DNA from 2 places in the Roseburia sp. OM02-15 genome. Region 1 is predicted to be linked to the other one. Evidence: riboswitches for the same ligand, from Rfam matches in the RefSeq annotation. Region 1 holds a riboswitch; the other holds the start of a gene.
The links. A riboswitch is a leader RNA that binds a small molecule or an ion and turns the genes downstream of it on or off. The one in region 1 is predicted to bind cyclic di-GMP.
Positions count from the first base shown of each region.

Region 2: linked by a shared signal. The riboswitch ahead of DXB15_RS09670 (ABC transporter substrate-binding protein) and the one ahead of DXB15_RS01965 (response regulator) in region 1 are both predicted to bind cyclic di-GMP.

Region 1 is NZ_QULX01000001.1:407,930-411,357, forward strand. It holds gene DXB15_RS17180 (hypothetical protein) at 55-369, shown strand; gene DXB15_RS17185 (LPD25 domain-containing protein) at 348-560, shown strand; gene DXB15_RS01960 (helix-turn-helix domain-containing protein) at 775-1,092, shown strand; cyclic di-GMP riboswitch class I at 1,226-1,301, shown strand; gene DXB15_RS01965 (response regulator) at 1,395-3,428, shown strand, end outside.
Region 2 is NZ_QULX01000008.1:124,987-128,414, reverse strand. It holds gene DXB15_RS09670 (ABC transporter substrate-binding protein) at 1-1,781, opposite strand, end outside; cyclic di-GMP riboswitch class I at 1,881-1,956, opposite strand; gene DXB15_RS09665 (hypothetical protein) at 2,030-2,254, opposite strand; partial or broken gene DXB15_RS09660 (transposase) at 2,266-2,481, opposite strand; gene DXB15_RS09655 (GNAT family N-acetyltransferase) at 2,699-3,310, shown strand; gene DXB15_RS09650 (M20/M25/M40 family metallo-hydrolase) at 3,356-3,428, opposite strand, start outside.

The DNA of each region.
Region 1 (3,428 bases):
GTATGTCATGCAATTGCATGACGCGCACCTCGCAACAAGAATGCCGGAGCATTCTTGAAACCGATGAGAGATGTTCGGGAAGCAATGTATCCAGAGAAGATGACCACAGAACAGCTGGCTGAGGCACTGGATGAGATTGCAGAAGCATTTGATCCGTATGAGTATCGAGATAATGTGGAAATGGGAGAAAATACGGTACAGGAAGTAATGCTGGATTTGCGAAGCGGGAATATTCATTCCTATATTTCGTATCTGAAGGATATTGTAGACGAGGAATGCGATCATTCTGTGCGTGCAGGTGTATTGATTGAAAGACTGAAGCCTATGAACCGGAATTTCCAAAAGATATGGAACCAATGGTGTATGTAAACTATTGTGAAGAAAGTGATCTCATGAATCCAAGATGTCAGAAGTTGTCCGAGCTGGATGCAAAAACAGCAGAAATGGATAAAGAATGGTATGCAAAACGTGATCCGAAGGCAGACGAACCTACGAAAATCGCAAAGATACATGTGACTGTATATTATGCGGAAAAAGGTGAACAGAAGCTGCTTCATTGATTTCTGCTTCAAACTTTTATGTGACAAACATAACTGTCTGTGTTATTATAAAAGTGATATAAAAATGACTTTTGCGGAAACGAAAGTATCTTTATATTTTTTATCCGTATACTTCCTATAATGGGAATGAATACTTGCAAAATTGATTGCTAATATTTTTTCATTATTACAGGTACAATAAGAACATGTAATAGCGGAAATGAGGTATAGTTACTTGCAGGTAGAGAAGTATATTGCGGATAAAATAACATCTTTATGTGAAAAGCGTGATATCAGTAAATACAGATTATCGCAACTGTCTGGAATTTCCCAGTCGTCACTGGGAAGAATCATGGCGCAGGAAAACCTGCCGTCGCTGATCACACTTGAAAAAATATGTGCAGCTTTGGGCGTGACATTATCGCAGTTTTTTCAGGAAGGTAATTCAGAGAATCTGACAGAAGAGCAGGAAGAAATTTTAAGGATATGGAACGATCTGAATACAAATGAGCAGGAAACAGTGATGTCAATGCTGCGTGGACTTCGGAAGTAGGAGAACGGTTCGATGTATATATCGGCTGTTCTTTTTTTGTTTTTGAACGTTAAAACGGTAATGTTTTTCTTGTGTACAGTAGAGTGCTATAGTATAATAAAACTAGTTTTTTGCATAAGTATTAAAGCTATAATATGGAAATCGGCAAACCAGATGAAAGTCTGGGACGCAAAGCTACAGGGCCTGTAAAATGGCAGCCAGTTGCATAAATAAAATGACGTGCACTGTCTGTATGACAGTGCTTTTTTGTGGTGTTATTTCATAGGCGTAACTATAATAATTTTACTGGGAGAGAGAAAAGTATGAAAATGAATAAATCAGTATTGCAAAGAGGTATCATTTTTATATTGTGCAGCTGCATCCTTTTTTCAATCTGTCCGGTTTATGCTTTTGCAGCAGAAAATCAGAAAGAGAGAGTTGTCAGGATTGGTGTACCGGATGATACGTATGATAAGATAAATGGAAATGGAAAAAGAAGCGGATATGGATATGAATATCTGCAGAAAATCGCAGGTTATACCGGGTGGAAATATGAATATGTAGATTGTACATGGGAAAATTGTTTCGACAAATTAAAAAATGATGAGCTGGATATGATAGAAGGAATCTCTTATACGGAGGAACGGGCAGAGACTATGCTTTTTTCCGCTATTCCAATGGGAGACGAAAGATATTATGTCTATGTAAAACCCGATCATATAGACATCTCATCCTCTGACACTGCATCTTTCAATGGGAAAAAGATTGGGGTGCTTATGGGTTACCTGTCGGAAATGGTATTGAACGAGTGGGAAAAGAAATATGATCTGCATACACAGCATGTCAATGTTTCAAATAATGAAGATGCTTTGAAGAAAATTGCAGACGGAGAAATTGACGCTTTTGTATCGTTAGAGGATTCCCGTCTGGATGGGTACGGAATGGTGGCCTTAACGAATCTCGGAAGTTCAAAAATATATTTTGCGATTGGCCAGAGTCATTCTGATTTAAAGACAGAGCTGGATAATGCTATGAGAAGGATCACAGATGATGATCCTTATTATGCAGATGAACTGCATAAGCAGTTTCTGTCAGTGGACAGTGTATATTTTCTGACGGGAGAAGAACAAAAATGGCTGTCAGAGCATGGAGAAATCAAAATAGGTTATTTGATAAACGATGGCGGGGTCAGTACTCTTGATACAGAAACCGGAAAAGTGAGCGGCCTGATCACGGATTACATCCAGCTTGCACAAAACTGCCTGAAAGGGCAGACTTTGAAATTTTATATCAAGGGATATGATTCACAAGAGGATATGCAAAAAGCGTTGCATGATGGAGAAATTGATATGATTTTTCATGTGATGCAAAATACGAACGCTGCTGAAGACCTGGGCTATGATCTGACAGATACTGTCTGGAAGTATAATATGGCGGCTGTAACGGTTGAAAAGAGTTTTGATGAAAATGCTGAAAATACGGTTGCGATACCAAGAGAAGAGAGTGATTTGAAGTCTTATGTTTCCTACAATTATCCACAGTGGCATGTGAAGGAATATGCTACCTGGAAGGATGCAAAAAAGGCTGTATATAATGGAAAAGCAGACTGCATGATTATGGACTCAGGCAAGCTGAAACAATATTCCGATGATAATAAACTGTACAGTGTTTTTCTGGAAAAGTACGGTATGGTGTCATTTGCAGTCAGACATGGAAACAGCATGCTGCTGTCTGTCCTGAATAAGACTATAAAAACAATGTCTGCTTCAAAATTCTCCAATGCTGTGTATATGTATGACAGTAATCTGAAGAAAGTTACGGTAAAGGAGTTTATAAGGGACAATTTCTGGAGTTTTATGGTGCTTGTTGTATCTGTTTTTTTGATCGTGCTGATACTGATACTTGGATTACTCCGAAAAGCCAGAATTGCAGAGAAAAAGGCAAAAGAGGCACAGCAGCAGGCAGAAAAGGCGAACAGTGCAAAGACAGATTTTTTGAGACATATGAGCCACGATATCCGGACACCTTTAAATGGAATTATTGGGATGATCAATATATCAGAGCGTTATTATGGCGATCAAGAAAGATTATATGAATGTAAAGCAAAGGTAATGGAATCCATGGACTATCTGCAGTCCCTTCTGAATAATGTTCTGGATATCGGAAAAGTAGAATCTGGAACAATACAGCTGGAACACAAGCCATTTGATCTGGTTGCAATGCTCGTAAAACAGATTTCGATTGTTGAGACAAATGCAAAGGAGTATGGTATCCGCTTTGAAGGCGGAGTTTCCATGAGTACTTTTCATCACAGATATGTTATTGGCAGTGAGGAATATCTAAACCGCCTTCTTATG
Region 2 (3,428 bases), on a different contig from region 1:
ATCCATGCACTTGATAATGTTGTATCTTTAAGCTGCTCAATCTCACATTTCGGATTTATTTTTTTCAAAACAGACATTGTGGTGTCTGTAAGAAGAATCGAGTATTCCTTTTCTTTGTCTATTTTCTTATCATTAACTGTTAAGTCCTTTAACGAAAATCCACTTTCCGCTTGATTGACGATCATTTTCATACCGGATGCAATTGGTAATTCGTATTTATTGGTTACATAAAAATTCTCATCAGATTCGGCGAGATAATTTTCCACGAGTTCATAAACCTGTTTACCATTAAGTTTTGCAAAATATAATGCTGTATCTGAACTCTTCGCTGTCATCATCCCAATCCGGCTACTGGTGCATTCTCCTTTGTACATAGAAGAAGTGAAATAATAATATGGTGCCAGAGCCAGCTGTGCATCATTTTCTTCTCTGATCGTAGTTAAAATGGAAGATGCTGCATCACGGCCGTTTCTATCGTTCAGTGAAATGGAATATTCATTTTCAAAATTCACCGTTGCTTTTTTTTCTGGATCTTTACGATTCATTACACTGCGAAAAGTATCAAAAGCCTGTGTTTCATCCATTTCCCCTGACAGTAATCCGTGAACAGCCTCAAGACTTGCATCAAATGATTTTTGGGCGGAATATCGGATATAAACAGCATTATTATTAATTTCATCTTCCAGTCCAGGTACATCCTGCATCATGGTTGGAACATCTGTATTCAATGAAATAACACCGCTTCCATCCGCAATCAGATTTTGCCCCTCTTCTGAAATCATACAATCCAGCACATCCAGTGCAGTATCCAGTTTCTCCCGGTCTTTTTCCAGGTTTTTGTTAAATGCAATGTTTAATGACGGAGTCATGTACACATAGGATTCATCCGATGTCTGTGAAAAGTAAGGAATACGGATCAGCTCCGCATCCATCTGTTTCTGCAGCTGCTGCATAACCGTCGGATGTCCATGAAACATTGCTGATTTTCCTTCGACAAACATCTGGGTTCCTGTATTGATGTCAATATTGATATCTTCTTTACCAAAGTGCGAGTCCTTAAGAAACTGACTGGTTTCTGAAAAAATACGTTTCCATAATGTATCATCAAACTTTACTTCATCCGCTGCAGTCTCTGCACCGTTTCGCCATTCAATACCATCCAGGCTTGTAAACTCACCGATTGCCGCCGCCTGGATGATTTCATTATTTGACCAGTCTTCCCCAAGATCCATGGAATACGGTTTTATGCCATTATCATAAAACTGCTGACAGGCCTGTACATATTCCTCATAATTTTCTGGAATCTTTACACCATACTGATCAAACAGTGTTTTGTTGGCAATGATCGTCTGCGGAATACCACAGATTGGCAGCCACTGGATTTCATCCTCCTCATTCTTATAATATTGCACCGCATAAGAATAGTACTTGGAAACAACATCATAAGAAGCAAAATCCATAAGATAAGGCTGTAAGTCCTGTGCATCTGTTCCGGAGAATCGACGTACTGTTATGATATCCGGTAATTCATCATGTTCTTTAAAATAACTGTATAAATCGGTATCATTGTTACCAATAATAAATTCAATATCCTGATCAGGAAACTGTTCATGGATATAGGGTGCAATATTTTTCATCAAACGATTTTCCCACAGATAAACGGTAAGATGATCATCATTTTTAGATACTTCTTTCTTTGACTGTCCACATCCAGACAAGACAGCAGATGCTACAAGTACACCTGACACCACTGCAATCAGACAACGTTTTGCCTTTTTCATACTTTTATTTTCCTCATTCTTTCCTGATAAAATCATTATTGTTACGTCTGTGAAATAACACCGTAAAAAGGCACCGTCAGACAGACAGTGCACCTCATTTTATGCAACTGGCTGCCATTTTAAAGGCCCTGTAGCTTTGCGTCCCAGACTTTCATCTGGTTTGCCGATTTCCTTATTATAGCTTTTAAACTTATGCAAAAAAACTGGTTTTATTATACTATAGCTCTCTACTGTACACAAGAAAAACATTACCGTTTTAACGCCCGAAAACAAAAAAAGAACAGCTGATACATATACTCGAACTGTTCTTCTACTTCCGAAGTCCTAACTTTCTCTTCCTCGCCGATCAGATTCGCATATTCAAAAATCTGTTCTTTTACATCTGTTGGAAATTCTATATCTCTATGCTCTGCCTGAGCGATTCGTTCCTGCGTATATTCCTGCATTTTCTGCGTTTCTTTTACTGTTATCATATTTCCCGCCAATATATCATCTGGAGCAGGTTTTCCTGATCCGTGTGATATCTGAATAATGCAGAATCATTGGTCTTGAAAGATTTGACAAAAAGCTTATCAATACCAAGTTTGCTTACAAATTCTTTGATAAGAAGTAAGCCTGCATCGGAGGATAAATCTCCTCCATCAAAATTTATTTTAATCTGTCTATTGCTTTCTAAGGCTAAGGTGTTTACAATACTCATAAAGGGCCCCTTTGGGTTATTTTTTAAGATTCGACACCTTAATTTTACCACAAATGGATGCTCTTTTTTCATTCGCCTGATAGGCGAAAAGCAATATTCAGTTAAAATATAGAAACTATATGGTTTTCAGCCACTTTTACGACTGTGCCGTGAATAATCTAGGCTACTTATAATATCCCTACATTTTCATTCACGTTTTAGGAAGAAAGGATTACATATGCCTTCATATCACATTTTTTCAGCTACAACCGCACAGGTACCATATTTATACCAGAATTTTATCATCCCCTATTTTCCTGCAAAGGAAGTAAAACCATTAAAAAATATCCTTCGCATGATGGATACGAAACTTTATAGAGTCCTCTGCATCACTTCCGATCAGCGTAGTTTTCCCTTAAAAAATAACGAATCTAATGTTGAAGGGGTTGCATTTCTTACTACCTGCCCGGATGCTGATTTTTATCTATTAGATTATCTGGCAGTGCATTCTACCGCCCGTTCCAAGGGTTTGGGAAGCCTTCTTTTAAATGAATGTGGGCGTTTTACAGATGGTCTACCTGTTATTATAGAGACGGAATCCATTGAAACAGCCAAAAATGACTTACAGCGCTGTCAACGGATAAATCGTAATCGTTTTTATACCAAAAACGGAGCGCAGCCGACCGGCATACGCTCCTGCATTTTTGATACAATATATGATAACTGGATTCTTTCTCAGACTCCTTCTGAACTGACGCAGGAAGAACTTCATGACCGCCTGCGCAAACTGTACCATTTTATGGTTCCGGATATTAACTTATACGAAAAATCTATAAAGATTCCTTATTAATACCAACATTTTTATTCCTATATGAGAATATATTAGCATATACGTTTACATACATTCGTGTATATTTTTATATAGCGTAAAACCTTTATCCAATACCGATTCATCAAAATCAAACACC